2 linked regions of the Phenylobacterium montanum genome follow. The protein of the gene in region 1 interacts with the protein of each later gene in a pairwise test. Links are inferred from orthologs where the notes say so. Each region holds a gene or a part of one and is shown in the gene's direction. Other genes may lie near its edges. The genes, in order: secD and pheT.

What was found.
Region 2: the proteins of secD (region 1) and pheT interact in binary tests that used the Escherichia coli proteins (3 or more experiments, as listed by UniProt). The link is inferred for Phenylobacterium montanum from one-to-one orthologs.

Annotation. Positions count from the first base shown.
Region 1 is NZ_CP073078.1:5,152,290-5,167,111, forward strand. The notes cover bases 1,534-4,508. They hold secD (protein translocase subunit SecD), read left to right. Parts: upstream 1,534-2,209; coding sequence 2,210-3,808; downstream 3,809-4,508. Other genes in these bases: KCG34_RS23545 (ATP-binding protein), read right to left, coding at 1,534-1,733; yajC (preprotein translocase subunit YajC), read left to right, coding at 1,893-2,180; secF (protein translocase subunit SecF), read left to right, coding at 3,823-4,508. Outside these bases: tuf (elongation factor Tu), read left to right, coding at 1-747; more of KCG34_RS23545, read right to left, coding at 894-1,533; more of secF, read left to right, coding at 4,509-4,767; KCG34_RS23565 (urate hydroxylase PuuD), read left to right, coding at 4,899-5,501; KCG34_RS23570 (squalene/phytoene synthase family protein), read left to right, coding at 5,576-6,274; methylenetetrahydrofolate--tRNA-(uracil(54)-C(5))-methyltransferase (FADH(2)-oxidizing) TrmFO, read right to left, coding at 6,278-7,684; KCG34_RS23580 (hypothetical protein), read left to right, coding at 7,771-8,718; KCG34_RS23585 (hypothetical protein), read left to right, coding at 8,834-9,718; KCG34_RS23590 (glutathione S-transferase family protein), read right to left, coding at 9,702-10,313; excinuclease ABC subunit UvrA, read right to left, coding at 10,376-13,273; KCG34_RS23600 (VWA domain-containing protein), read right to left, coding at 13,417-14,766. UniProt on the Escherichia coli protein: Part of the Sec protein translocase complex. Interacts with the SecYEG preprotein conducting channel. SecDF uses the proton motive force (PMF) to complete protein translocation after the ATP-dependent function of SecA.
Region 2 is NZ_CP073078.1:4,567,939-4,582,799, reverse strand. The notes cover bases 1-3,014. They hold pheT (phenylalanine--tRNA ligase subunit beta), read left to right. Parts: upstream 1-322; coding sequence 323-2,707; downstream 2,708-3,014. Other genes in these bases: KCG34_RS20865 (TIGR00645 family protein), read left to right, coding at 2,796-3,014; pheS (phenylalanine--tRNA ligase subunit alpha), read left to right, coding at 1-309. Also shown: more of KCG34_RS20865, read left to right, coding at 3,015-3,329; KCG34_RS20860 (DUF4139 domain-containing protein), read left to right, coding at 3,434-4,816; KCG34_RS20855 (DUF4139 domain-containing protein), read left to right, coding at 4,821-6,416; KCG34_RS20850 (DUF1134 domain-containing protein), read right to left, coding at 6,430-7,176; cell division protein FtsA, read right to left, coding at 7,262-8,590; KCG34_RS20840 (cell division protein FtsQ/DivIB), read right to left, coding at 8,612-9,565; KCG34_RS20835 (D-alanine--D-alanine ligase), read right to left, coding at 9,534-10,478; KCG34_RS20830 (hypothetical protein), read left to right, coding at 10,656-11,039; KCG34_RS20825 (cupin domain-containing protein), read left to right, coding at 11,101-11,547; KCG34_RS20820 (M28 family peptidase), read right to left, coding at 11,557-12,927; KCG34_RS20815 (alpha/beta fold hydrolase), read left to right, coding at 13,047-13,862; KCG34_RS20810 (TetR/AcrR family transcriptional regulator), read left to right, coding at 13,935-14,516; KCG34_RS20805 (glutathione S-transferase N-terminal domain-containing protein), read right to left, coding at 14,520-14,861.

The DNA of each region.
Region 1 (14,822 bases):
CTGGTCGAGATGGAAGTGCGCGAACTGCTGTCCAGCTACGACTTCCCGGGCGACGACATCCCGATCGTCAAGGGCTCGGCCAAGGTGGCGATCGACGGCGGCGACCCGGTGATCGGCGAGAACTCGATCCTGGAGCTGATGACCCAGGTGGACGCCTACATCCCGCAGCCGGAGCGCCCCGTCGACCTGCCGTTCCTGATGCCGGTGGAAGACGTGTTCTCGATCTCGGGCCGCGGCACGGTGGTCACCGGCCGTATCGAGCGCGGCGTGGTCAAGGTGGGCGAGGAAGTCGAGATCGTCGGCATCCGCCCGCTGCAGAAGACCGTCTGCACCGGCGTGGAAATGTTCCGCAAGCTGCTGGACCAGGGCCAGGCCGGCGACAACGTGGGCGTCTTGCTGCGCGGCACCAAGCGTGAAGACGTCGAGCGCGGCCAGGTGCTGTGCAAGCCGGGCTCGATCACCCCGCACACCAAGTTCGTGGCCGAGGCCTACATCCTGACCAAGGAAGAAGGCGGCCGCCACACCCCGTTCTTCACCAACTACCGCCCGCAGTTCTACTTCCGCACGACCGATGTCACCGGCATCATCAGGCTGAAGGAAGGCGTGGAGATGATCATGCCCGGCGACAACGCCGAGCTGGACGTGGAGCTGATCACCCCGATCGCGATGGAAGAGAAGCTGCGCTTCGCCATCCGCGAAGGCGGTCGCACGGTCGGCGCGGGCGTGGTCTCCAAGATCGTCGAGTAATCGCGTCTCAGCCTATCCAGGCTGAACAGGGCGGCCGTCGGGGGACATCCTCCCGGCGGCCGTTTTGCTTTTGGGATCCCGATTTATCCGCTCATCCCAGCCTTCGCGGCGATGAGCGCGTGATTTGTTCTGCGAGTAAGAATTCCCTACAGCGGCAATCCAACGCCCAATTCCCCCGCCAGGTCGCGGATGAACTGCCAGGCCACGCGGCCAGAGCGGCCGCCGCGCAGTTGCGCCCATTGCAGGGCGCGGCGGTCGAGGTCCTCGACCGGCAGGCCGAAGCGGTCGGCATAGGCCCGGACGGCGGAGAGATAGGCGGCCTGGTCCATGGGCGGGAAGCCGATCCAGAGACCGAAGCGGTCGGAGACCGACACCTCCTCCTCGGCGTCTTCCGAGACGGCGATCAGGCCGCGGCCCTCGTCGTGGCCGCGGGGCATCAGGTGGCGGCGGTTGGAGGTGGCGACGAACAGCACATTGGCGGGCGGGCCGGCGACGCCGCCCTCCAGCGCCGACTTCAGCGACTTGGCCGCGGCGGCGCCCTCCTCGAAGGAAAGGTCGTCGCACAGGACCACGAAGCGCTCGGGCCGGTCGCGGAGGAGGTCGAACAGGCCGGGCAGGGTGGTGACCTCGTCGCGGTCCAGCTCGACCATGCGCAGGTCGCCGTGGTCCGCGCCCACCGCCATGAAGGCCGCCTTGGCCAGGGAGCTCTTGCCGGCCCCGCGCGAGCCCCACAGCAGGGCGTGGTTGCTGGGCAGGCCGCGGGCGAAGCGGCCCAGGTTCTCGACGAAGCGGTTTTTCTGCCGCTCGACCCCGACCAGCAGGTCCAGGGCCAGGCCATAGTCCGGCGCGGCGATGAAGGCCTCCCGCGCAGGGACGTAGCGATAGAGCCGGGCCTGGCCGAAGTCGGGGCGGGCGGCGGCGGGCGGCGCCAGGCGCTCGAGCGCCTCGGCGATGCGGGCCAGCAGGGCAGGAACTTGATCCGTCATGCCCTGCTTCCTATCGGTCCGCCGCGCATTGCAAAAGCCTCTAGCAACGCCTAGCTTCCGCCGACCTTGAAATCGGCCCCCGGAGTCCGGCGGCCGGCGATATTTTTTGGAGACTACATGTTCGCGAATGCAGCCGGCGGCGCCGGCGGTCCTCAGGATATGCTCATCCAGTTCGCCCCGATCGTGGTGCTGATGGTGCTGTTCTATTTCCTCCTGATCCGTCCCCAGCAAAGGCGGGCCAAGGAGCACCAAACCGCCATCGCGGGGGTGAAGCGCAACGACACCGTGGTGCTGTCTTCGGGCCTGATCGGCAAGGTGGTGCGGGTCGAGGACAAGGAGGTCGGTCTCGAGATCGCCCAGGGCGTGACGGTCAAGGTGGTCAAGTCGATGATCGCCGAGGTGCGCACCCGCGGCGCCCCGGCGGCGGCCAACGACGCCAAGTCCTGACCCTTCCGCTGACCAAGGGCTGAACGGCCATGCTTCCTCTTCCGCGCTGGCGGGTCATCCTCTGTGTGCTGGCGACCCTGTTCGGGGTGGTCTTCACCCTGCCCAACCTCTTGCCCCAGGCGACCCTGGACGCCCTGCCGTCCTGGGCGCCGCACCAGAAGATCAATCTGGGCCTGGACCTGCAGGGCGGCTCGTATCTGCTCTTGGAGGTTGACACCAACGCCCTCTTGAAAGAGCGCCTGACCAACCTGGTCGAGGACGTGCGCAACAGCCTGCGCGAAAAGCAGATCGCCTTCTCCGGCCTGGGCCAGACCGGCAATGCGGTTTCGGTCCGCATCAATGACGCCACCCAGGTCAGCGCAGCGGTGCAGGCGCTGCAGGGTCTCGGCCAACCGCTGGGCGGGGTGAGCGGCGCGCGTGACGTGACCGTCGCCACCGGCCCCGACCAGCACATCACCCTGTCGCTGCAGCCCCAGGCCCTGACCGCCGATGCGGCCAAGGCGGTCAGCGGCGACATCGAGATCCTGCGCCGGCGGATTGACGCCCTTGGCACCAAGGAGCCGTCGATCACCCGCCAGGGCGCCGACCGGATCGTGGTCGAGGTGCCGGGTGAGAGCGATCCCGAGCGGCTGAAATCCGTGATCGGCCAGACCGCCAAGCTGAGCTTCCAGATGGTCGATGAGACCGTCCAGCCGCAGGACATCGCCGCCGGCCGCATACCGCCGGAGGACGTGGTCTATCCCAGCACCGAGGAGGGCCACCCGCCGCTGGCGGTCAACCGCCGCGCCCTGATCACCGGCGAAATGCTGACCCAGGCCAGTTCCGGCACCGATCCGCAGTCCGGCCAGTGGGCGGTGAACTTCCGCTTCAACGGCCAGGGCGCCCGCCGCTTCGGCGACGCCACCACTCAGAACGTCGGCAAGCGCTTCGCCATCGTGCTCGACGGCAAGATCCTGTCGGCGCCGAATATCCGCGAGCCGATCCTGGGCGGATCGGGCCAGATCACCGGCAGCTTCACCCCCGAGACCGCCAACGACCTGGCCGTGCTGCTGCGCTCCGGCGCCCTGCCGGCGCCCCTGAAGTTCGAAGAGCAGCGCACTGTGGGCGCCGAGCTGGGCGCCGACTCGGTCAAGGCCGGCGCCCTGGCCGGGATCATCGCCCTGGTTCTGATCGGCGCCTTCATGGGCCTGGCCTATGGCGGGGTGTTCGGCGGCTTCGCCATCCTGGGCCTTTTGATCAACATGGCCATGCTGATGGCCGCCATGTCGGTCGGCGGCGCGGTCCTGACCCTGCCGGGCATCGCCGGCCTGATCCTGACCATCGCCATGGCCGTGGACGCCAACGTGCTGATCTATGAGCGCATCCGCGACGAGGAGCGGGCGGGGCGCAGGCCGGCCGTGGCCATCGACACCGGCTTCTCCCGCGCCGCGGTTTCGATCCTGGACGCCAACCTGACCACCGGCATCTCGGCCCTGATCCTGTTCATGTTCGGCGCCGGCCCGGTGCGCGGCTTCGCCTGGACCCTGTCGATCGGCATCTGCACCTCGGTGTTCTCGGCCCTGTTCATCACCCGCATGTTCGTCTTCCTCTGGTTCCGGGCGACCCGGGCCAAGACGTTGCCGATCTGAGGACCTAGAGAAACATGTTCTGGCCCCTGATCCGTCTCCTGCCCAAGGAGACCCACTTCAAGTTCGTCAGCCTGGCGCGGGTCGCCGGCGCCTTGTCGGCCCTGGTGGCGGTCGCCTCGATCGTCGCCGTCTTCACCCTGGGCCTGAACCTGGGCACCGATTTCAAGGGCGGCACCTCGATCGAGATCCAGACGCCGGGCCCGGCGCCCCTTTCCGGCCTGCGCGCCGAGCTGGAGCGGTTGCAGGTTAAGGACGCCCAGGTGCAGGGCTTCGGCGCGGCCAACGAGGCCATGATCCGCTTCGAGCCCAATCCGGGCGTCGATCCGGCCACAGCCGTGACCCAGATCAACCAGGACCTGACCGCCAAGTTCCCCGGCATTCAGTTCAAGCAGGTCGAGGTGGTGGGCGCCAAGTTCTCGGGCGAGCTGGTGCAGAAGGGGGTGATGGCCCTCTCCATCGCCATCCTTCTGATGCTGGCCTACATCTGGTTCCGCTTCCAGCTGCAGTTCGGCCTGGGCGCGGTGATCGCCCTGTTCCACGACATCATCCTGACCATGGGCGTCCTGGCCGTATTCAAGATCGAGTTTTCCATGCCCTCGATCGCGGCGCTTCTCACCATCATCGGCTATTCGATGAACGAGAAGGTGATCTCCTTCGACCGGCTGCAGGAGAACCTGCGCAAGTACAAGCGCATGCCCCTGGCCGACGTGATCAACCTGTCGGAAAACGAACGCCTGTCGCGGACCCTGATCACCGGCTCGACCGCGCTCCTGGCGCTGAGCGGCATGCTGTTCCTGGGCGGGCCCACCGTGTTCCCGTTCGTGTTCGCCATGGTTTTCGGCATCTTCGTCGGCACCTATTCGACCATCTATGTCGCCCTGCCGGTGATCCTGCTCTGGGGCGTCAACCGCACCGGCGGCGACGCCGAGCCGCTGAAGCCGGCCAACGTTCGGCCCTGACCCGCGGCGCCTGTGACGCGAAACAAGATCGCGTCTCAGGCGCAGAGCCTCTTGCCCGCAGGTGAAAGAGGTAGCACCGTGCCTGCACAAGCCCGGCCTTGAGTCCGGGCGAGGCAAAGGGGCTAAGGGAAATGGCGGCGCTGCTGCAAAACTTCCGCAACACCATCATCGTCAGTGTGATCCTGGGCCTGCTGATGGTCGCGGGCTACTACGTCCACCGCACCAGCGACGCGGCCTTCTGGCAGGCGGTGTTCCGTTGGATGCACGTATTCTTCGGCATCCTCTGGATCGGCCTGCTCTACTATTTCAACTTCGTCCAGATCCGGGTCATGCCCGCCATACCGGCCGAACTGAAGCCGGCGGTGTCCAAGCACATCGCCCCTGAGGCCCTGTTCTGGTTCCGCTGGGCGGCGCTGGCGACCTGGGTGATGGGCGTGATCCTGGCCATCGATCGCGGCTATCTGCTGCAAGCCGTGACCCTCGGCCTTTCCGAGACCCCGGCCAGCGTGCCGCACGGCATGATCGGCATCGGCATGTGGCTGGCGACGATCATGTTCCTCAATGTCTGGGCCGTCATCTGGCCGAACCAAAAGAGGGCGCTCGGCATCGTCGAGGCGGACGCCGACGCCAAGGCCAAGGCCGCCCGTATCGCCATGCTGGCCTCGCGCATCAACACGCTGCTCTCGATCCCGATGCTGGCGGCGATGACCATGAACCAGACGCTGTTCGGCTGATCGCTGGACGCTGGCCCCTCTCGTTTCGGCGGGAGGGGCTTTTTCCAATGACGCCCATGGGGTAGGGGCTGCCCATGGACGCCGCCGATTCCCTCGACGAACAGGTCCGGCGGGCCGATCCAGACCGCTGGCTGTCCAGCCGCTTCGTCGCCGACGTAGAGGCCAGGGCCGACCTGATCGCCCTCTACGCCTTCGACCAAGAGCTCTCCCACGTCCTGTCGGCGACGCGCGAGCCGATGATGGCCGAGATCCGCCTGACCTGGTGGCGCGAGGCGGTGGACGAGATCTTCGCCGGCAAGCCCGCCCGCGGCCATCCGGCGCTGCAGGCCCTGGCGCTCGCCATCCGTCGCCGGAACCTCGCCCAGGCGCCGCTGGACGCGATGATCGAGGCCCGGTTCGACGACATCGAGGCCGCGCCGTTCACAGGCGAGGCGGCGCTGGCGGCCTATGCCGACCGCCTCTGTGGCGCGCCGCTCAGCCTGGCCCTGGCGGTGCTGGGCGAAGGGGAGGGGGCGGCGTTCCGGCCCGCGGCCCAGGCCTGGGCGATAGCGCGGCTGCCGGGCGAGCGCCTGCCTTGGGATGCGCAAGAGGCGCGCCGGCGCGGCCTCGTGGCTCTGGCTGAGGCGCGACCGGCGGCGCGGCGGCTGAAGGCCGCAGCTTTTCCGGCTGTGGCCCATCTCGCCCTGGTCGTTCCGCGTCTGAAAGGCCGGCTGCCGGGGCCCCTCGGCGCCCGGCTACGGCTGACCCTGGCTGTGCTGTCGGGGCGGATCTGAGCCCTATTCGGCCGCCGCGGCCACGGCGCCGCCGAGCCAGGCGTCCAGGTCCGCCAGGGCCCGCTCGCTCATCAGCCGCTTCTTGGCCCGGCCGCGTTCGGCCTGGGGCATGCGGCGGCCCTCGGCGTTGCGCCTGGGCGCCTCCATGGGCGGCAAGAGGCCATAGTTGATGTTCATCGGCTGGAACGAGCCGCCAGCCATATGCCCGCCGGTGATGTGGCCGATCAGCGCCCCGAGCGCCGTGGTGGGCGGCGGCGTCATGACCGGCCGGCCCAGTCGCTCGGCCGCGGCGAAACGCCCGGCCAGGAGGCCCACGGCCGCGCTCTCCACATAGCCCTCGACGCCCGTGACCTGGCCGGCGAAGCGCAGACGCGGGTCGGCCTTCAGCCTCAGGGATGCGTCCAGCACCCGCGGGCTGTTGATGAAGGTGTTGCGGTGCAGGCCGCCCAGGCGGGCGAACACCGCCTTCTCCAGGCCCGGGATGGTGCGGAAGACCTCGGTCTGGGCGCCGTGCTTCAGCTTGGTCTGGAAGCCGACCATGTTCCACAGGGTGCCAAGCGCATTGTCCTGGCGCAGCTGGACGATCGCCCAGGGCTTGACCGTGGGGTCATGCGGATTGGTCAGGCCCACCGGCTTCATCGGCCCGTGCCGCAGGGTCTCGCGCCCGCGCTCGGCCATCACCTCGATCGGCAGGCAGCCGTCGAAATAGGGGACGTGCTCCCACTCCTTGAACTCGGCCTTGGGCCCGGCCAGCAGGGCGTCGATGAAGGCGTCGTACTGCGCCTTGTCCATCGGGCAGTTGATATAGGCGGCCGCATCGCCGCCCGGCCCCTCCTTGTCGTAGCGTGACTGGCGCCAGGCCACCGACATGTCGATGGTCTCCAGGTGCACGATCGGAGCGATGGCGTCGAAGAAGGATAAGCCCTCCTCGCCCGTGAGCGCGCCGATGGCCTCGGACAGGGCTGGCGATGTCAGGGGGCCGGTGGCGACAATCACGCTGTCCCAGTCGGCCGGCGGGGCGCCGGCGACCTCCTCGCGCACGATGGTCACGTTCGGGTGCGCCTCCAGCGCGGCGGTCACCGCGGCCGAGAAGCCCTCGCGGTCCACGGCGAGCGCGCCGCCCGCCGGCACCTGATGCGCGTCGGCGGTCTTCATGATCAGCGAGCTGCAGCGGCGCATCTCGGCGTGCAGCAGGCCCACGGCGTTGTAGGCCCAGTCGTCGGAGCGGAACGAGTTGGAACAGACCAGTTCGGCTAGGCCGTCGGTCTGGTGGGCGTCGGTGCGGCGAACGGGGCGCATCTCGTGCAGGACCACACGGGCGCCGGCCTCGGCGATCTGCCAGGCGGCCTCCGAGCCGGCCAGGCCGCCGCCGATGACATGGATGGGGGTGTCGGACATGGCGGCTGTCATAGTCCGAGCCGCCTGTGGACGGAAGGGCGCGTCTGCTCCACCCTCGGGGGAGGCAGGGCGCGATTCCCGCGCCGTCGGGGGTCGGCATGAGCCAGGTTTCGATCGTCAGCGCCGGCACGGCAGGCGCAGAGCTTGTGTTCAAGCGCCCGCTGGCGGTGCTGGCCTGGGGCCTGACGTTCCTGGTGCTGTACGGGCTGCCGGCGGGGCTGATCTGGGCCGGCATGCTGCCGAACCTGATGCACATGATGGCGGGCGGCGGCCGGCCCCCGTCGCCGACCGATCCGGCCCTCCTGGCCATGACCATGCAGTTGCAGTTCGCCAACGTCTTGATGCTGGTCGGGTCCTTCGCCGCGCGGGCGGTGGTCTACAGCGCCATCTGCCGCGCCGTGCTCGAGCCGGAAGCCAGCCGCTTCGGCTATGTCCGCTTCGGCATGCAGGAGGTCTGGGTCGGCCTCGTCACCATCGTCGGCTCGATCCTGATCGGCGCGGCCATGCTGGCCGGCGCCATCGTCATCGGCATACCCACAGGCATCGCCGCCATTGCGCTGCAGAAGACCGCCACGCCAGGAACCTGGGTCCTTCTGATCGGCGCGGCGGTGATCGCTTTGGTGGCGGCGGTGGCCTGGATCGGCCTGCGCCTGTCCCTGGCTGGGCCGATGAGCTTTGCGGCCAACCAATTCCGCCTGTTCGAATCCTGGCCGCTGACTCGCGGCAAGGTCTGGTCGCTGCTGGGGGTGGGCGTGGTCGCCGTGGCGCTGATGCTCGTGTTCGAACTCGTCTTCCTGCTGATCGCGGCGATCGTCGGCGGGGGCGCCTTATTTCTCGCTGTGGCTGGCGGGCGTTTCGATCCCAGTTCGTTTGGGAGCAACCCCGCCGCAGTGTTGCAGATGTTCACGCCCTGGCTGGGCCTTGCGCTGGCGGCCGGCTGCTTCTTCATCGGCGCCATGAGCGCCGTGGTCGTGGCGCCGTTCGCCCGCGTCTATCAGCTCCTGACCCCGACGAAGGCGGATGCGCAGGCCGCGGTGTTCAGCTGACTGTGGCAAAAACGCCGTCCGCCGGGACGGATGCGCCATGGCGCTTTACAAATGCCGGAGGGATCGCAAGCTCTCCAGCGACGCCGGGCCGAGACTCGGCTTATGGACCTTGGCTATGAGCGGCTTTTCCCCCACTGAGGCAGCCACCGAAGGCATCCGCCTGACGCGTCTTCGTTCGCGGGCGGTGGTGATCTGGGGGCTGGCCTATTTCGCTTTCACCATCCTGCTCGGCAAGCTCGCCGAGTTGACCCTTGGGCCGCACTTCGCCGAGACCCTGGCCGAGTTCAAGCGCGGCGATCCGGACGCCTTCTGGCCGCTCACCCTTCGCATGTGGCCGTTCTTCGCCGCCGCCGTGCCGATCAATCTGGTGTTCCAGGCGATCTTCACCTGCGCCGTCTATCGCGCGGTGCTGGACCCGGAAAACGCCCGCAACGGCTATATGCGCCTGGGCGCCGACGAGTGGCGCATGGTCGGGCTGAACCTGCTGGTCAGCCTGATCTGGACCGTGGCCCTGTTCGGAGTCGGCCTCGTCGGGCTTCTGTCGGCCATCACTCTGGGCGTGATCGGTTCGCCCCTCACAGCCCTCCTCGGGCTCGTGCTCAACCTGGCCGCCGTGGCGGTGGCCATCTGGATATTGGTGCGCCTGTCGCTCGCCGGCGCGATCACCTTCTCCGAAAAGCGGATCATCGTCTCGAAGTCGTGGGAGGTCACCCGCGGCCGGTTCTGGCCATTGGTCTGGGCCTATGTCCTGGCCTTCATGCTCTGGGCGGTGCTGATCGTCTTCGTCAGAATGGCCGTCTGGGTCGTGCTGCGTCTCGGCGAACAGCTCAGCGGCCTGAACCTGTCCAACCCGGACCCCAGCTCGACCGACCCCCTGATCTTCCTGATCGGCCTTTTGAGTTCGGCCGGGACGGCGGTGGTGCTCACCTGCTTCTCGGTGATCCTCACCGCCCCCTCGGCCGAGGTCTATCGCGAGCTGACCCTCACGCCTGAGAGCTAGGCCGGGCGCGAACCCGCGCGTGCCAGGCGGCGAGATTGGCAAGTTCGGCCGGCCGCTCCAGCCCGATCCAGCCTGCGAAATCGACCGTGCTCAAAAGGCAGATGTCGGCCATGCTGAAGCCGTCGCCGGTCAAATAGTCCTTGCCCTCGAGTTCGCGGTCGAAGAAGCGATAGCCGCCCATCACGTGCTCGCGGTTGGACTCGCCGAAGTCCTTGAACTGGGTCAGCAGGGCGGCGGTGTAGGGGTGGGCGTGGCGCCAGAACATGCCGACCGGGGTCATCAGTGCGAACTCCGCCCGCCGGATCCACATATCCACCCTTGCCTTCTCCAGGGCGGTGGTCCCGAACAGCGGCGGGGCCGGCTGGATCTCCTCGAAATAGCGGCAGATGGCGACGGTTTCGGAGATGGTCGTCCCGTCGTCCAGCTCCAGGGTCGGGATCTGGCCCAGGCTGTTCTTGGCGCGGTATTCCGGCGACTTGTGCTCGCGCTTGCGCAGGTCGACCGGCGTCTCGGCCAGCTCGATCCCTTTCTCGGCCAGGAAGATGCGCACGCGCCTGGGGTTCGGCGCCGGCATGGGCGCGCCGTAGAGCTTCATGGGGTCCCTCCTTTTGTCGTTGGAGGGTTTCTAATTGAAACGCCTGTTTGAATCCAGCGTTGTTACGCCCGTTTCAGCGCCTTGACCCGTTCCCGTCGGCGCTCGTCCTGGCGCTTGAACACCTCGGCCAGGTAGCGGCCGGTCCAGCTCTTGGGATCGGCGGCGACCTTTTCCGGCGAGCCTAGGGCCACGATCTCGCCGCCGCCGTCGCCGCCCTCGGGGCCGAAGTCCAGCAGCCAGTCGGCGGTCTTGATGACGTCGAGATTGTGCTCGATCACCACCACCGTGTTACCCTGGTCGACCAACTCGTGCAGCACTTCCAACAGCTTGCGGGTGTCCTCGAAATGCAGGCCCGTGGTCGGCTCGTCGAGAATGTAGAGCGTCCGCCCCGTGGCCCTGCGCGACAGCTCCTTGGACAGCTTCACCCGCTGCGCCTCGCCGCCCGACAGGGTCGTCGCCGGCTGGCCGACCTGGACGTAAGAAAGTCCGACCCGCTTCAGGGTCTCCATCTTGTCGCGCACCGGCGGCACAGCCTTGAAGAAGTCGGCGGCCTCCTCGACGGTCATGTCCAGGATGTCCGAGATCGACTTGCCCTTGAACAGGATCTCCAGGGTCTCGCGGTTGTAGCGCTTGCCCTTGCAGACGTCGCAGGTGACGTAGACGTCGGGCAGGAAGTGCATCTCGATCTTGATCAGCCCGTCGCCCTGGCAGGCCTCGCAGCGCCCGCCCTTGACGTTGAAGCTGAACCGCCCCGGCCCATAGCCTCTAGCCTTGGCCTCGGGCAGCTGGGCGAACCAGTCGCGGATCGGCTGGAAGGCGCCGGTATAGGTTGCTGGGTTCGATCGCGGCGTGCGCCCGATCGGCGACTGGTCGATGTCGATGACCTTGTCGAAATGCTCCAGCCCCTCGATCCGCTCGTGCGCAGCCGGGGCGTCCGAGGCGTTGTTCAGCCGGCGGGCCGCGGCCTTGTAGAGGGTTTCGATGGTGAAGGTGGACTTGCCGCCGCCGGAGACGCCGGTGATGCAGGTGAACACCCCGACCGGGATTTCGCCGGTCACTTCCTTCAGATTGTTTCCCCGCGCGCCGATCACTTTCAGCTTCTTCTTGCCGATCGGCCGGCGGTCCTCGGGGATCGCGATCTCGCGCTCGCCGGTCAGATACTGGCCGGTCAGGCTCTTGGGATTGGCCATGATGTCGGCCGGCTTGCCCTCGGCGACGATCTCGCCGCCATGCACGCCCGCCGCCGGGCCCATGTCGATGACATGGTCGGCGGTCAGGATCGCCTCCTCGTCGTGCTCGACCACCAGCACCGAATTGCCCAGGTCCCGCAGCCCCTTCAGGCTGGTCAGCAGGCGATGGTTGTCGCGCTGGTGCAGGCCGATCGAGGGCTCGTCCAGCACATAGAGCACGCCGGTCAGGCCCGAGCCGATCTGCGAGGCCAGGCGGATGCGCTGGCTCTCGCCGCCCGACAGGGTGCCGGAATTGCGCGACAGGTTCAGGTAGTCCAGGCCCACATCGACCAGGAAGCGCAGGCGGTCGTTGATCTCCTTCAGGATCCGCCGGGCGATCTCCATCTGCTTCTCGGAGAGGGTGGTCTCCAGGCTCTCGAACCAGTCGCGGGCCTGGCGGATGGCCAGCAGAGAGACCTCGGCGATATGCCGGCCGGCGATCTTCACCGCCAGGGCCTCGGGCTTAAGGCGAAAGCCGGTGCAGGCCTCGCACGGGGTGTCGGACTGGTAGCGGCCCAGCTCCTCGCGGACCCAGCTTGAATCGGTCTCGCGCCAGCGCCGCTCAAGGTTTGGCAGCACGCCCTCGAAGGTCTTGTTGACCTCGTATTTGCGGGCGTTGTCGTCATAGACGAAGTTGATCTTCTGGCCGGCCGAGCCGTGCAGGATCACCTTCTGCGCCTCCTCCGGCAGCTTGTGCCAGGGCACGTCCATCGAGAAGCCGTAGTGCCGTGACAGGGCCTGCAGGGTCTGGGTGTAGAGCGGCGAGGGCCCCTTGGCCCAGGGCGAGACCGCGCCCTTGTGCAGGCTCTTGTCCTTGTCGGGAATGACCAGGTCGGCGTCGAATGCCAGCTTGGCCCCCAGGCCGTCGCAGACCGGGCAGGCGCCGAACGGGTTGTTGAACGAGAACAGCCGCGGCTCGATCTCGCTGATGGTGAAGCCGGAGACCGGACAGGCGAACTTCTCGCTGAACAGAAGCCGCCTGGGCTCCTTCTCGCCCTCTTCCACATTGGCCCATTCGGCCACCGCAATGCCGTCGGCCAGGCGTAGAGCGGTCTCCAGCGAGTCCGCCAGCCGCTGTTCCATGCCGTCCTTGGTGACGATGCGGTCGACCACCACGTCGATGTCGTGCTTGAACTTCTTGTCGAGCGCCGGGGCGTCCTCGATCGGATAGAACTCGCCGTCGATCTTAAGCCGCTGGAACCCCGAGCGCTGCCACTCGGCGATCTCCTTGCGGTACTCGCCCTTGCGGCCGCGCACCACGGGGGCCAGCAGATAGAGGCGCGTGCCTTCGGGCAGGGCGGTGATCTTATCGACCATCATGCTGACGGTCTGGCTCTCGATCGGCAGGCCGGTGGCCGGCGAATAGGGCACGCCGACCCGCGCCCATAAGAGGCGCATATAGTCGTGGATCTCGGTCACCGTGCCGACGGTCGAGCGCGGGTTGCGGCTGGTGGTCTTCTGCTCGATGGAGATGGCCGGCGACAGGCCCTCGATCAGGTCCACGTCCGGCTTGCTCATCAGCTCCAGGAACTGGCGGGCATAGGCCGATAGGCTCTCGACATAGCGGCGCTGGCCCTCGGCGTAGATGGTGTCGAAGGCGAGCGACGACTTGCCCGACCCGGAGAGACCAGTCAGCACCACCAGCTGGTCGCGCGGAATGTCGACGCTGACATCCTTCAGATTGTGCTCGCGCGCGCCGCGCACGCGGATGAACCGGTTCGGATCGGACATTCAGATGCTCGCCTAGGGGACCACCCCATTTAGGGCGGCCCAGCCCAAATTGTAATAGCGGGAGTCTGTCCCACAGCAAGAACGAAATGGGAACTGGTGGCGGGCTGCTGACAGAACCTGTCAGGAGACTGGCGGTGGGCCCCTTACCGCGGCAAATACGTCCGCAGCACGTCGTCGATGATCCGCTCCAGCTCGTTCAGCGTGTTGCAGGTCTTGGCCACGTGGCAGAAGCGGCGGTAGCGCTCCATCTCGCTGTCGCCGCGGCTCCAGAAGCTTTCAGGCTCCGGGTTCAGCCAGATCACCGCCCGGGCGCGCTTGTGGATCTGGCGCATCAGGTCGATGCGCGGGTTGACGTAGTTCGACCGCGCGTCGCCCAGGATGATCACGGTGGTGTGCCGGTCCAGCTGGTCCAGATGCAGGGCGCAGAAGTCCTCCCAGGCCTGGCCATAGTCGGTGGACCGCATGCCGATCCGCGCCAGCACCGCAGCGATGGCGCCCTCGACCTGCTCGTCCTCCAGGATGTCGCCCACCGCCACCAGCCTGTTGGAGAAGGCGAAGGCGTCCAGCCGCTCGACCACCTCGTGCAGGCTGTAGAGGAACAGCAGCAGAAACCGCGCCGCCGCCGCGACCGAGCCGGAGACGTCGCAGATGGCGACGATCTTGGGCTTTTCGATGGTCTCGTGCTTCCAGACGATGTCGAACGGCACCCCGCCATGGACCATCGATCGGCGCAGGGTGCGGCGCACGTCCAGCTTGCCGCGCTTGGAGCGGCGCTGCTGGTGGCTGTAACGGGCGGCCAGGCGCTTGGCCATGCGGCGGACCAGGGTCTGCATGGTCCCGATCTCGTGCCCGTCCAGCCCGGTCAGGCGCTCGTCGGCCAGGATCTGCTCGCGCAGGCGCTGGCTGGATTCGCCGGCATAGAGGTCGTGCTGACGCTCGACGTAGCTGTTGGCCTCGTCGAACAGGGCCTGGCGGCGCTCGGTCAGGCGCTGGGCCAGGGCGGCGCCTTGCGGATCGCCCGCCTGCTGCAGCCGGGCGATGAAGGCCTCCAGGTCCTTCAGCCCCATCTCGTCCAGCATCCGGCGGGTCAGCAGGCGCCGCTGGCTGGAGAGTCGGATGTCGGCCACCCCGGCGCGCTCGGCGGCCTCCTCCATGGCCTGGGACAGCGCCGCGGCGTCGTTCTCCATCAGCATCTGTCCGAGGGCGGACTCGCTGGCCTGGCCGCCCTGCGAGGGCGAGGCGTCCGGCTTGGGCGGCGGGGCCTTGCCGGGCTTGAACTCGTCGCGGCGGAAGAAGGTTTCGAAACAGGTCTCGAACCGAACGACCTCATCGGCGGTCTTGGCCGTGGCGGCGCACAGGGCGTCCTTCAGCGTCTCGCGGTCTGCATAGCCCACCAGCCGTACCGCCTGGTGCGCGTCGATCGCCTCGGCCGGCGAGACCCGGACGTCGACGGCGCGCAGGGCGCGGAGGAAGGATTCCAGGGTGCGCTGCATTAGGCTTGGCCTTCCAAGCCTCGAACGGCGGCGAGCCCCCTCCACCATGCTTCGCA
Region 2 (14,861 bases), 570 kb from region 1 along the record:
TTCACCGAGCCGTCGGCGGAGATGGACGTGCAGTGCGACCGCTCCGGCGGCTCGATCAAGATCGGCGAGGGCAGCGACTGGCTGGAGATCCTGGGCGGCGGGATGGTGCATCCCAACATCCTCAGGATCTGCGGCCTGGATCCCGACGAGTGGCAGGGCTTCGCCTTCGGCATGGGCGTCGATCGGCTGGGGATGCTGAAATACGGCATGCCGGACCTGCGCGACGTCTTCGGCGCCGATGTCCGCTGGCTGGAGCACTACGGCTTCTCCGCCTTCGCCGCGCCGAACCTGGCCACCGGCCTCAGCTGACGGAGAGAGATCGATGAAATTCACCCTCTCCTGGCTCAAGGACCACCTGGACACCTCGGCGACCATCGCCGAGGTCGAGGCCGCCATGACCATGGCCGGCCTGGAGGTCGAGCACGTCACCGACCCGTCGGCGAAGCTCGCCGCTTTCTCGGTCGCCCGCATCGTCGAGGCGGTCCAGCACCCCAACGCCGACCGACTGCGCGTCTGCCAGGTCGACACCAAGGACGGTCGCAAGGAGATCGTCTGCGGCGCCCCCAACGCCCGTGCGGGGCTGGTGACTATCTACGCCCCGCTGGGGACCTACATCCCCGGCAGCGGCATCACGCTCGAGCCACGCGCCGTCCGCGGCGTTGTCTCCAACGGCATGCTATGCTCGGCGGCGGAACTGGAGCTGTCGGAAGAGTCCGACGGCATCCTGGAGCTGGCCGAGGGCCTGGAGGTAGGAACGCCGGCCGCCCAGGCGCTGGGCCAGGAAGGCGTGATCGACTTCGAGGTCACGCCCAACCGCCCCGACTGGCTGGGCGTCGCCGGCATCGCCCGGGATCTGGCCGCCGCAGGCCTCGGCCGCTTCACCACCAAGGCTGTGGAGCCGGTCAAGGGCGGCTATCCCTGCCCGATCGACATCCGCCTGGACGACAGCGGCGCCTGCACCGCCTTCGCCGGACGCCTGATCCGCGGGGTGAAGAACGGGCCCTCGCCCGCCTGGCTGCAGGCGCGGCTGAAGGCCATCGGCCTGAGACCCATCAGCGCCCTGGTCGACGTCACCAACTACCTCTCTTACGATCGCTGCCGGCCGCTGCATGTCTATGACGCCGCCACGCTCAAGGGCGGCTTCATCGAGGCCCGCCTGGGCCGCGAGGGTGAAGAGGTGCTGGCCTTGGACGGCGAGACCTACAAGGTCACGCCAGAGCTCTGTGTCATCGCCGACGGCTCGGGCGCCATCGGCCTTGGCGGGGTGATGGGCGGCGAGACCACCGGCTGTTCGGAGGCGACCACCGACGTGTTCGTCGAATGCGCCTGGTTCGACCCGATCCGCACGGCCCAGGCCGGCCGCACCACCGGCATCACCTCGGACGCCCAGTACCGCTTCGCCCGCGGCGTCGATCCGGGCTTCGTGCTGCCGGGGATCGAGCTGGCCACGCGCATGATCCTCGACCTCTGCGGCGGCGAGCCGTCCGAGGTGCGGCTGGCGGGCGCGCCTCCAGCCCCGCCGCCGCCGATCGCCTTCGACCCGGCCTATGTGAAGAAGCTCGGCGGCCTGGAGACCGAATGCGCGGTCGAGATCCTGGCTGACCTCGGCTTCGAGATCACCGGCTCCGGCGCGAACCTCACCGTCCAGCCCCCGACCTGGCGGCGGGACGTGGAGGGCAAGGCCGACCTGGTCGAAGAGGTCACCCGCATCGTCGGCTACGACAAGCTGCCGGCCGAGCCCCTGCCGGAGATCGCCCGCCCCGTCGGCGGCGTGCTCAGCCCCCGCCAGGCCCGCGCCCGCACCGCCCGCCGGGCGCTGGCGGCCCTTGGCTGGTCGGAAGCGGTCACCTGGTCGTTCACCGGCCGAAAGACAGCCGAGCTGTTCGGCGGCGGCCAGGACGCCCTGGTGCTGGCCAATCCGATCGCGGCCGAGCTGGACTGCATGAGGCCCTCGATCCTGCCGACCCTGATCGAGGCGGCAGGGCGCAACGCCAAGCGCGGCTTCGCCGACGTGGCCCTGTTCGAGATCGGCCCGATCTTCTCCGGCGACCGGCCGCAGGACCAGCGCACCGCCATCAGCGGCCTCCTGGCGCCCCACGCCCCGCGGCGCTGGGATGGGGTCAAGGCGGACGACCTGTTCCAGGTGAAGGCCGACCTCTACGCCATGCTGGACGAGCTCGGCGCGCCTGTGGCCTCGCTGCAGGTGGCGCAGGGCGCCGCCTCGCCCTGGTGGCACCCCGGCCGCTCGGCCCGGCTGCAACTGGGCCCCAAGGCGGTGATCGCCGAGTTCGGCGCCCTGCACCCCAGCGTGCTGAAGGCGATGGACCTCGACGGCCCGGCCTATGGCTTCGAGGTGTTCCTGGAGGCCATTCCCGAACCGAAGAAGAAAGCGATCAAGACCCGGCCAGCGCTGGAGCTGTCGCCTCTGATGCCGCTGAGCCGCGATTTCGCCTTCGTGGTCGAGCAGAAGGTCGCCGCCGGCGACCTGGTCAAGGCCGTCGCCGGGGCCGACAAGGCCCTGATCGCCGGCGTGCGGGTGTTCGACGTCTACGCCGGCGCCGGCGTGCCCGAAGGCTGCAAGTCGCTGGCCGTCGAGGTCAGCGTTCAGCCCAAGGACCACACCCTGGCCGAGGCCGAGATCGAAGCCCTGTCGGCCAGGATTGTCGCTGCGGCCGGCAAGGCGGTGGGAGCCAAGCTGAGAGCTTGAATCTCTTCTCCTCCCCTGTTTCGCGAACGCGGAACGGGGGAGGAGAAGTGAAGCTTAGTCTGACGTGGATGCAGGATTTGGGGCGCCGATGACCCAGCAGAAGCCGAGCCTGGAAACCTGGCTGGAGCGCGGCCTGTTCGCTGCGCGCTGGCTGATGGCGCCCTTCTATGTCGGCCTGGTCGCGGCCCTGGTCACGCTGCTGGCGGTGTTCGTGCTGGAAATCGTCCACCAGGTCCCGCTGGTGGTCATGAGCGCCAAGCCGGACGACGCCATCGTCCTGGCCCTGTCGCTGATCGACCTGTCGCTGGGGGCCAGCCTGGTGCTGATCATGATCCTGTCGGGCTACGAGAACTTCGTCTCGCGCATCGACACCGGCGACCACGACGACCGGCCCGACTGGCTGGGCGCGCTGGATTTCTCCGGCCTGAAGATGAAGCTGATCGCCTCGATCATCGCCATCTCGGCCGTGGCCCTGCTGCGCGCCTTCATGGACCTGGCCGAGCCGGGCGCCGCGCCCGACGCCGCCAAGCTCGGCTGGCTGATCGGCCTGCACCTGACCTTCGTCTTCTCAGGCGTGATGATGGCCCTGATGGACTGGCTGGGCGGCAAGTCCGGCCACTGAGCTGCAATCAGGAATAAGCGCCTTCCGGGTCGGGAAAACCTCCCGTCGACTCGCCGGCTTGGCCGTGCCAGCGTCACCGCAAAGCAAGGCGGGGACCACGCACCATGGGAAAGACCGCACTCCTGACCGCATCGGCCATGGCCCTGGCCCACGCCGCCCTCGCCGCGGACGCGCCCAAGCTCTCGGTGACCATCTATAACGCCGACCAGGCCCTGGTGCAGGACCAGCGCCTCCTGGACATCGCCAAGGGCCGCCAGCGACTGGAGTTCAAAGACGTCTCCGCCGCCATTCGCCCCGAGACGGTGACCCTGTCGGCCGACGCGATCGGCGTGGTCGAGCAGAACTTCGACTACGACCTTTTGACCCCCGGCAAGCTGATGGAGAAGGCGGTCGGGCATGAGGTCACCATCGTCCGCACCAATCCCGGCAACGGCCAGCAGGTGACCGAGAAGGCCACGGTGCTCTCGGCCAACGAGGGCGTGGTGCTGAAGATCGGCGACCGCATCGAGGTCCTGCGCGACGACGACGTGCCCACCCGGGTGATCTTCGACAAGGTGCCCGACAACCTGCGCGCCCACCCGACCCTGTCGGTGACGGTGGATTCCGAACGCGCCGGCCAGCGCCTGGCCACGCTCAGCTACCTGACCACGGGCCTGTCGTGGAAGGCCGACTATGTCGCCCTGTTCGACGAGAAGGCCGCCAAGCTGGACCTGCAGGGCTGGATCACGCTGGAGAACCACTCCGGCGCGCCCTATGTCGGCGCCGAAACCCAGCTCGTGGCCGGCCATGTGCAACTGGCCCAGGGCGACGACGCAAGCGACCAGAGCGATGGGCTTGCCGCCGTCCGCGCCGCGGGGACCGAAGCCGACGAAGGCCCCGGCAAGGAACTGGGCGACTATCACATCTATAGCCTGCCCGAACGGACCACGATCGCCCAGAACCAGACCAAGCAGGTCGGCTTCCTGCAGGCCGATGGCGTCGCCGCGCACAAGGTCTACCAATGGAGCGCCGGCTGGTTCCAGACCCAGCAGCAGCCATCCGCCGCCGTGGTGGTGGTGGACTTTGTGAACTCGCGCGGCTCGGGCCTCGCCGCCGGCCTGCCGGCCGGGACCATGCGGGTCTATGAGCGCGACACGGCGGGCGAGCCCAAGTTCGTCGGTGAGAGCCAGATCGGCCACACGCCGCAGGGCTCGGAACTGGCGGTCAAGATCGGCGACGCCTTCGACGTCACGGTGCAGCCGACCGTCACAGCCGAGACCAAGATCAGCAAGACGCGCACGCGCTATTCCATGACCTATGTCGCCCGCAATGCGCGCCGCGAGCCGGTGACCGTCGAGCTGCGCCAGGGCGGCCTGTGGCGCGACGGCAAGGTGCTGAAGGAGAGCCTGCAGAGCCGCCGCATCGACGCCCACACCCTGGGCTGGTCGATCCCCGTACCCGCCAACGGCCAGACCACCCTGACCTTCGACGTCGAGACCGGCTGGTAGCCCCGTGGGCGGAAGGCTCACCCAACTGATCTTTGCGGTCGCGTTGGCTCTGCCGGTCTTGGCGCGGGCGGACACGATCTCGGCCGCGCCCGAAAAGGTCGAGGTGGTGGTCTATCGCGACCGCCCCGCCCGCGGCGCCGACCTGGCCCGTGAAGACCCGGATTCCGCTCACGGCCTCGCCCTGGTCACCGAGACCCGTACGGTCGACCTGCCCGCCGGCCGCACGCGCCTGAGCTTCGAGGGCGTGGCCGACGGGATCATCCCCGAGAGCGCCGCGGTCGAGGGCCTGCCGGGCAGCCTGGCCGAGCGCAATTTCGACTACGACCTCTTGAGCCCCGGCTCGCTGATCGCCCACCTGACCGACCAGCCGGTCCACATCGTCCGCACCGACCGCAAGACCGGGCGGGAAACCAGCGAGGCGGCCACCGTGCGCGCCGGCCCGGACGGGGTGGTGCTGCAGACCGCGGCCGGGGTCGAGGCCCTGCGCTGCAGCGGCGGGCCTGAGAAGCTGGTGTTCGACAGCCTGCCCAAGGGCCTGGCCAGCCGCCCGACGCTGTCGGTGGTCACCGACACGCCCGCCGCTGGCCGCTACCAGGTGCGGGTGAGCTATCTCAGCGTGCGGATAGACTGGGCGGCGGACTACGTCGCCCGCATCAGCCCCGACGGCAAGAGCCTGGACCTGACCGGCTGGATCACCCTGGCCAACCACAGCGCCGCCAGCTTCGCCGACGCGCCGACCGCCGTGGTCGCCGGCCGCCTGGCCCGGGTTCCGGCAGACCTGCCGACGGCCGCGCCGCAGCACCTTAAGACCGGCTGCTGGCCCATGGGGACCAGCCACCATGGCGTGCCGAGGCCAGAGATTCCGGCGCCACCACCCCCGCCGCCGATGGCGCTGATGGCTCCCATGCCGGCGCCCCCTGGCATGCGCGAGGAGGTCGTCGTCACCGCCCAGAAGCGCACCGTTCAGACCGATCTCGGCGACTACAAGCTCTACAGCCTGGTCGAGCCGACCACTGTGGCCGCCCATCAGGTCAAGCAGGTCCAGTTCCTGCACCAGGCCAAGGTCGGCTTCGATCCTGTCTATCGCTATGACGTGGAGATCGGCGACAATGGCGAAGCGCCGCCGCCAGACCAGACCATTCCCACCCGCCTGGTCCTTCGCCTGAAGAACAAGGCGGCCGACGGGCTGGGCGAGGCCCTGCCGGCGGGTCTGGTCTCCTTCCGCCAGGCCGAGCCGGGCGCGCCGGGACATGAGCTGTTCCTGGGTCAGGCCGGCATGCGCGACGTGCCCGTGAACGAACCGTTCGAACTGAACCTGGCCCAGTCGCCAGAGGTCGTGGTGCGCCAGGAAATCGTGAGCGCGAAGCAGCTGGGATGGGGAACCGATCATCGCCGGCTACGCGCCGAGATCGCCGTCAGCCTGTTCAATCACCGCGCCGATGCGGTCATCACCGAAGTCCGTCAGCCTCAGGCCGAGGGCCTGACGATCGTCGCCGAATCCCTGTCACACGACATCCGGGACGGCGCGCCGGCCTGGCGCATCGCATTGGCGGCGCGGAGCGAGACGACCCTGACCTACACGGTCGAATTCGACAACTGAGCCGCGACCGCGCCTACAGCGGCAAGAGGTGCTGTTTGCGGGTATAGGCCAGGTAGCCGATATTGGCGCCCAGGCGCAGGCCGACGCCGGCGCGGATGGGGGCCAGGGTGATGTCCTCGGCGCGCTGGTAGTTCACCCCCAGGCCGCCGATCAGATAGGCGCTGCCGTCCACGCCGGGGAAGCGGCGATAGATCATGTCCGGGTACTGAAGATTGTAGCAGAGGGTGAACACCCGGCTGCCGTTGCCGCCCCAGTCCCAGCCGATCGATGGCCCCTGCCAGAACACCTCTGCCTCGGGCTGGTGCTTCATGTAGAGGCGGCCCTTGCCGTAGCGCAGGCCGACGAAGAACGCGCCCGAGCCTTCCTCGCCGGCGATGTAACCGGTGGGGCGACCGTTGTCGCGGAAGATGCGCTCGACCACCGAGGCGGCGGCCTCGGCCGCCACACCGAAGAAGTCCGAGACCTGGTTGACGATCTCGTCCTTGGAATAGGTCTCGGCCTTGTAGTTGGGCGTCAGCCCCTGGCGGGGCGGCGGCATGGCGCCGGCGTCGTCGCGCTCAGGCGGCGGGGCGGGCGGCGGCGCGGCCTGGGCCGGCGGCGCTTCGGACGGAACTTCCTGGGCCTTCGCCACCGGGGGCGGAGGCGGCACGTCCTGGGCCGGCGGCTCGTTGCGGGCGGGAGGCTGCAGCTCCTGGGCCCGGGCTACGGCGCTGGCGCCGAGATAGGCGAGGCTGGACGTGATCAGCAGTCGGCGGTCCATCGGAGTCTCCGAATCAGTATCAAGCCGACCTTTTCATCGCATTGGGACAGGTTTGCGGCGCGGAAAAAATGCGCGGGCGCCGCCTTTAGAGGTTGTCCTTCAGCCACTGGGCTGCGCGCGACAGGGGATTGCCACTCTCGGTCTTGGCCGGCTGCTGGGCCTTGCCGCCCCCCGCCAGAGTGCGCAGCGAGACCACTTCGCGCGGGCCGAAGGCAGCGCGCTGCAGGATGCCGGCGGCGGCGCAGAAGGCCGGGCCGGAAGCGGCGTCGGCCAGGTGCGGCAGGCGGCGTGGACGGCCCAGGCGCACCGGCCGGTCGAACACCCGCACAGCCACTTCGCGCACCCCGGCCAGCTGGCTGGCGCCCCCGGTCAGCACAAGGCCGGCGCCAGGGTCCAGCGGCGCACCCGAAGCCTTCAGCCGCTCGCGCAGCAACTCCAGGGTCTCCTCGACCCGCGGCGCGATGATGCCCTTGAGCATCGAGCGCGGGGCGATCACCGGCCCTGCGCCCGGATCGTCGCCGCGCGGCGGGGCCTCGATCATCTCGCGGTCCTCGTTGGCCGAGGCGATGGCCGAGCCGTGCAGAGTCTTGATCCGCTCGGCGCCGGCGATGGAGGTGGACAGGCCGCGGGCGATGTCGGCGGTGACGTGCGCCCCGCCCACCGCCAGGCTGTCCACATGGATCAGCGAGCCGTTGGCGAACACCGCCACCGAGGTCGAGCCGCCGCCCATGTCGACACAGATGCAGCCCAGGTCCATCTCGTCGTCTTCCAGCGCCGCCAGGGCCGAGACGAAGGGCGAGGCCACCGCGCCCTGGAACTCCAGGTGCGCGCGCTCGACACAATAGCCGAGGGTCTGGAACACGGTCTCGCTAATCGAGACCACTAGGAGTTCGAGGCCAAGCTGGCGGCCGAACATGGAACGGGGATCGCGCACCCCGCGCTGGCCGTCCACCGACCAGGCGATGGGCAATAGGTGGACCGGCCGCCGGCCCGGCAGGCGCACCTGCGACAGGGCCTGGCCGATGGCCTTGGACAGGTCGGCGTCGACGATCGGCCGGGCGCCCAGGCTGACCTGGGCCGAGACACGGTGGCTGGCCAGCTGGCCGCCGGCGGTGGCCACGGTCACGCCCTGGATGCTGGCGCCGGCGACCTGCTCGGCCCGCTCCACCGCCAGCGCGATGGCGTCGGCCGCCTCGTCCATGTTGACGATCGAGCCGCCGCGCACGCCGCGCGACTGCACGTGGCCCACGCCCACGGTCTGCAGGGTGCGCGCCTCGCGGTTCACCCCGCCCGGCTTCATGATGAAGCAGGTGACCTTCGAGGCGCCCAGATCGAGCGCGGCGACCAAGGGCTGCCGACCCGCCAAAACCTTCAATCCTTCCCGGGCTTCACGCCGGTCCTCAAGCCGCGACATTCCGTCGAACCCCCAAATATCTCAAGTACCAGCGGTCCCTGCCTGTCCGGGTGCGGCGTCCTTCGGCCGCACCGTGACCATCTCGGGATCACGCAGGTCGATCCGCGCAAAGCCCAGCTCCAGTATCCGCGACTTCTGGTCCAGCTGGTCCAGCTGGATCAGCGCCGCGTCCTCTCCGGTCGGCGGCAGCTGGATCAGCCCGCCGTCGTTCATCCTCAGGTCCCAGCGGCGCCCATCGACGCGCACCAGGGCGTCCAGGCGCTGGGTCAGGCGTGGCCGCGAGGCCACCAGCGGCAGGATCTGAGCCGCAGCGTCATTGGCGCCCTCGCCCACCACCAGCGGCAGTTGCGGGAAACGCGCCGGATCGGCCTCAGGGATGGTGTGGCCCTCGCTGTCGATCACCAGGGTGTGGCCCTGGTGCTGCCAGACGGCCAGGGTGGTGCGCGGGATCACGGCGATGACGATGGTGTCGGGCAGGAGGCGTACGATCCGCGCCTGCTTGACCCAGCCGACCTTCTCCACCCGCGCGCGCAGCGCGGCGAGATCGAGGCCCAGGATCGGCTGGCCGGCCTCGACCTGGGCCGCGGCCTTGATCGAGTCTTCCGCCATCTGCGGCGCGCCCTCGATCTCGACCTTGGCCACCTTCAGGCCGATGGCGGCGGTCATGCGGTCGAAGGGGCTGGTTCCTGCGGCGGCCGAGGGCTGGCCGCGGCGCTCGGCGACCAGGGCGCCGGCCAGGGCGATCAGCACCGCCAGCACCGCGACGCCGAGGGCGATGTGCGGCGGCAGGCCGACGCCGCGCACCGCGCCCAGCTTGGCGGGCGTGTAGGCTCTGGAGGGGCCCTTGGGCGGCTTGCCCTTGGCCCTGGGCTGCGGCTTTGCGGGCGCAGAGCCGCGCGCCGGGCCGCCGCCCGGGGCCTTGGATCGGGGCTTGGGCGGGCTGCTAGGCGCGCCTCCCCTCACCGTCACGGCCATACGCGTCCTCCACGATCCAACAAACCAACGCGTCGAACCCGATTCCGACATGAGCCGCCTGTTCGGGAACGAGCGACGTGGGCGTCATGCCGGGCTGGGTGTTGACCTCCAAGAGGACCAGAACGTCGTTAACATCGTCATAACGAAGGTCCGATCTGGTAACCCCTCGGCAACCAAGCGCGGCGTGCGCCGCCTCGGCCATCCTCATGGCTTTCTCATTGATTCCAGGCGGTAATTTCGCCGGAACCACATGCATTGAGCCGCCTTCGCCGTACTTGGCGTCATAGTCGTAGAAGCCGGTGCGCGGCAAAATATCGGTAACGGTTATCGCCTTGCCATCCATCACCGCCACCGACAGCTCCTTGCCGGGCACATAGGGCTCGACCATCACCTCTTCGCCATAGGCCCAGCTGGGCGCCACCACGTCCTGCGGCGGGCCGTTGGCGCCCTCGAACACCAGCAGCACCCCGACCGAGGAGCCCTGGGCGTTGGGCTTGACCACATAGGGCGGGGCCATGACGTGTTCGCGGGCGATCTCGTGGCGGTTGAACAGGCCGCCGCCGGGGACGGCGACGCCCGCCGCGGCCAGCACCGCCTTGGCCTTGGCCTTGTCCATGGCCAGGGCCGAGGCCAGCACGCCGCTGTGGCTATAGGGCAGGCCCAGGGTCTCCAGCACACCCTGCACGCAGCCGTCCTCGCCCCAGGCGCCGTGCAGGGCGTTGAACACCACGTCCGGCTTCAGCGCCGTCAGCACCTGGGCCAGGTCACGGCCGGCGTCGATGCGGCTGACCCGCGCGCCCGAACGCTCCAACGCGTCGGCGCAGGCGGCCCCGGTCACCAGCGAGACGTCGCGCTCGGGCGACAGCCCGCCCATCAGCACGGCGACGTGTTGGCCCGCGAGGCGTCCGCTCATTGATCTCTGCTCCGGCATCTCGCGCGCTTGTAGCCCGATCCGCAGGCGCTGTTGAGCCCCCGGCCATGCGCGTCCGGCTGTCACATCGACACCAGTCGATTTTGGCTGTTCATCTATAGAGGAAATGAGTCGTTCACCAATTGGCGCGTCAAATTACTGCACGCGAAGGAGAAGCAGATGTTCTTGATCAGTGCAGCCGTGGCGACGTTGCTGATGCCGGCGAGCGACGAAACGAGCCAGGCGCAGCTGCAGGCCAAGATCGACGCGGCCAAGGAAGCCTATCACAGCTGCATCTTCGCTCAGGCGGCCCAGCTTTACCGTGGCCGCGACGACAAGCGGCTGGAGCAGAGGATTGGCGAATCCTGCACCGCGCAGTTCGACGGCTGGCTGGACGCCATGTCGATCGACTCCTTCCCCGAGGCCCGCTCGGCGGCCAAGGACGCCATGACCCCGATCCTGCGCGAAGCCATCCACCTGGCCGTGCTGGCCGAGGTCGAATATCGCCGCACCGGCCGTCGCCCGGCGCCGGCGGCGGCTCCGGTTCCGGCCTCGGCGACCTGACGCTCGACTTTCCCGGGCGGCTTCCCATCTTCGGACTTCACCCGCCGAAGACGAGCCGCCCATGCCCAAGATCGACCTCGACGCCATAGAGCCTGCGCTGGGCTGCAGCTATCCCGCGCCCTACGACCAGCCCCTGGCCCGGCGGACCGCGCGCGACGTCGGCGCCGCGGGGGGCCTGACAGACTTCGTCGCCATCCATGTGGTGCTGCCGCCCGGCTGCTGGTCCTCGCAGCGCCACTGGCACGAGGGCGAGGACGAACTGGTTGCGGTGCTGTCCGGCGAGGCGGTGCTGATCGACGACCATGGGCGCCGTCCAATGAAGGCCGGCGACGTGGCCACGTTTCCCAAGAACGACGGGAACGGCCACTACCTGATCAACGAGAGCGACCGCGACTGCATCCTGATCGGGGTCAGCCTGCCGGAGCGCTCGCTGGTCCACTATCCCGATATCGACCTGCTCTGGTCGCCGGAAACCGGCGAGACGCACGTGGATGGGACGCCGTATTGAGCGGCAGGCCTACTTCCCGCCCTTCCTGAAATCCACGTCGCTCTCGGCCACGGTGTAGATCAGGGCGGCCCAGGCGGCGACGTTCTGGTCCAGGCTCTTGCGGTCGACCCGCTCGATCACATCGTTGGCCGAGTGGTGGGTGTCGAAATAACGGCTGGCGTCCTGGTAATAGGTCATGATCGGCGCGCCCAGGGCCTGCAGGCCCTCGATGTCGGCGCCGGCGTCATCGGCAGGGGCCTTGTCGACGATGATCTTCAACGGCGCGAGCAGGTCGGCCAGCCCCTTCAAGGCTGGGTCGGCCACACCGCCGGGTGCCAGGCGCAGCTTGTAGATGCGGTCCGAGCCCAGGTCGCTCTCTCCGCCGAGGACGATATTGGCGACCTCGCCCTTGTGCGCGGCGGCATAGGCCGCGCCGCTGCCGTCGGTCTCCTCCGAGCCGAACATCACCACCCGCACCGTGCGCCGGGGCGCGCGCGGCAGGTCGGCGATCAGCTTGCCCGTGGCGGTGGTGATGGCCACGCCGGCGCCGTCGTCGATCGCGCCGGTCCCCGGGTCCCAGCTGTCGAGGTGGCCGCCGATCACCACCACCTGCTCGGGATGCTCGCGCCCCTTGATCTCGCCGACCACGTTCCAGGCCTGGGCGTTCTGGGTGATATGGGAGTCCAGCTTCAGCCGGATGGTGACCGGCTGGCCGCGGGCGGCCATGCGATCGATCAGGGCCGCGTCGACCGGCGACAGGGCCGCCGCCGGGATCGACGCCGGCTCCATGTTACCCGTGTGGGGAAAGCGGTCGTCGGCGGTCGAGAGCGAGCGGATCAGATAGGCGACGGCGCCGCGCCTGGCGGCCTCCTGCGGGCCGATCACCCGCATCAGGATCACGGCGCCATAGCCGGCCCCGTTCTCGGTGCGCACCATGGGCTCGGTCACGACGGCGATCTTTCCGCTGAGCGAGCCAGTTGGGGCGGCCAGCATGTCGGCATAGGTGTGGAACAAGGCGATGGGCGCCTCGATCCCGTCCGGCGGGGTGGGGATCGTGCCGCCGAGGCCGAGGATGGCCAGCTTCTGCGGATAGGGCCCGGTGATCTCGGCCGACTCCGGCCCGCGGGTCCAGGCCTGCTTGCTGAACGGCTCGACGTGGACGTTGCTGAAGCCCAGGGCCTTCAGCTTGGCCACGCCCCATTCCATGGCCCGCTTCTGCGCCGGCGAGCCAGTCGGCCGCGGGCCGACCTCGGTGGTCAGGGATTCCAGGATGTCATAGGCGGGCGAGCCGGCCAGGGCCTTGTCGCGCAGGGCGGCGGCGGTCTCGGGGATGGACTGGGCCTGCACGGCGCCGGCGACGAGCGAAACGGCGAGCGCCAGGGCGGAAACGGTTGAGCGCATGGGTCCTCCAGCAAGCGGGGCACACTGTCCGACGACTCACGGCGACGCCAGAGGGGTTCCTGCTTCCTGACCGATCGGTAATGTGATATAGATATCACTTGCCGAAATGGAGGGCGGACATGCTGGCTGGCGCGGAACTGACCAAGGTCGAGGTGGACGGGGTTCAGATCGCGGTGGAGCGGATCGGCCATGGGGCCCCGGTGGTCTGCCTGACCGCCGTCGGCCATGACGCCCGCGACTTCGACCCGCTGGCGCAGCGCTGCCCGGACGGGTTCGAGTTCATCCGCATCGAGTGGCCGAGCCACGGCCGCTCCGGCCCAGATCACGAGCCGGTCGATCCGGGCCGCTACGCCGAGCTGCTGGCCGGGGTCCTGGGCGTGCTGGGGGTGAGCCGGCCCGTCCTGATTGGCAATTCGATCGGCGGGGCGACGGCGGTCCGCTACGCCGCCGCCCTTCCCGTCCGCGGCCTTGTGCTCTGCGACAGTGGCGGGCTGGTGGCGGTGGACGCCACGGCCCGGCGATTCTGCGGCCTGGTCGAGGCCTTCTTCGCCGCCGGGGAACGCGGCGCGGCCTGGTTCCGTGCCGCCTATGCGCTCTACTACCGCCTGGTGCTGCCGACCCGCGCCGCGGCCGCCCATCGGCGCGAAATCGTCCGCAACGGCCCGCGCCTTGCACCGCAGCTGCGCCAGGCCTGGGCCAGCTTCGCCCGGCCCGAGGCCGACATCCGCGACCTCGCCGCGAACCTCGACATTCCTATCTGGGTCGCCTGGGCGAAGAGCGATCGGGTGATCCCTCTCTCCTTCTGCCGTCCGGCGATCGACCGGCTGAAGCGCGCCAGCCTGACGGTGTTTCCAGGCGGGCACAGCCCGTTCCTTGAGCAGCCGGACAGCTTCGCCAAAGGTTTCCGCGCCTTCGCCGCCGGCCTCGGCGACTAGCGGCACAGACCCTGTCAATATATCGTCCTTGCGCCGTGAAGCCTTCCGCCCGCGGCCGAAGGAGACCCTTGCGTGCTCGAAGCCGCAGCCCTGGAGACCGACGGGCGCCGCCGGCGATCGGCGGACAGCCGCGCGCGCATCGTCGCCGCCATGGTCGAGCTGGTGCAGGAGGGCCAGATCGCCGCCAGCGCCGAACAGGTGGCCGAGCGCGCCCAGGTGGGCTTGCGCACCGTGTTCCGCCACTTCAACGACATGGACAGCCTGTTTCGCGAGATGTCGCTGATCGTCGAGGACCGGGTCGCGCGTGAGATCGAGGGCGGCCAGTTCGACGGCCCCTGGCCCGAGCGGCTGGCCGAGGTGGTCCGCCGTCGCGCGGCCCTGTTCGAGCTGATCACCCCGTTCAAGCGCGCCGAGGCTTCGCAGCGGCATCGTTCGCGGTTCCTGGAGCAGGACATCCAGCGGCTGAACGGGCGCCTGCGCGAGCTGCTGCGCGAGATCGCCCCGCCCGAAATCGTCGCCGACGCTGCGACCTTCGAGGCCCTGGACCTGTTGTTCAGCTTCGAGGCCTGGGACCGCCTGCGCCGCGAACAGCGCCTGTCCCCCGACGCCGCCCGCGCGGTGCTGCTGTCGGCGGCCCAGCGGCTGGCGGGCTGAGGGTCAGGCGAACAGGGCCTCGCAGCCCGTTCCCGCCAGCGCCCGGTCCACCGCAGCCCGGGCGTCGTCGCCCAAGCCCGCCCGGCCCTCGCGCAGCCACTGCACGCACTTGCCCTGATAGGGGAACGGGGCCTGGGTCCAGGCCTGGCCATCGACGGTGGCCTGGACCGCCTCGGCCCGGCCCATCAGCGCCCGGGCGTTGGCCAGCATGACCGGCGCATAGACCCGGCCGATCTCGGCCAGAAGCGCGGTCAGGGTCTCAGGGATCGCCTCGATCGGGGTCCAGTCGCCCTCGGCAGGCTCCAGGCCCGACAGATCCTCCATCATCCCGACCCAGGCGAACAC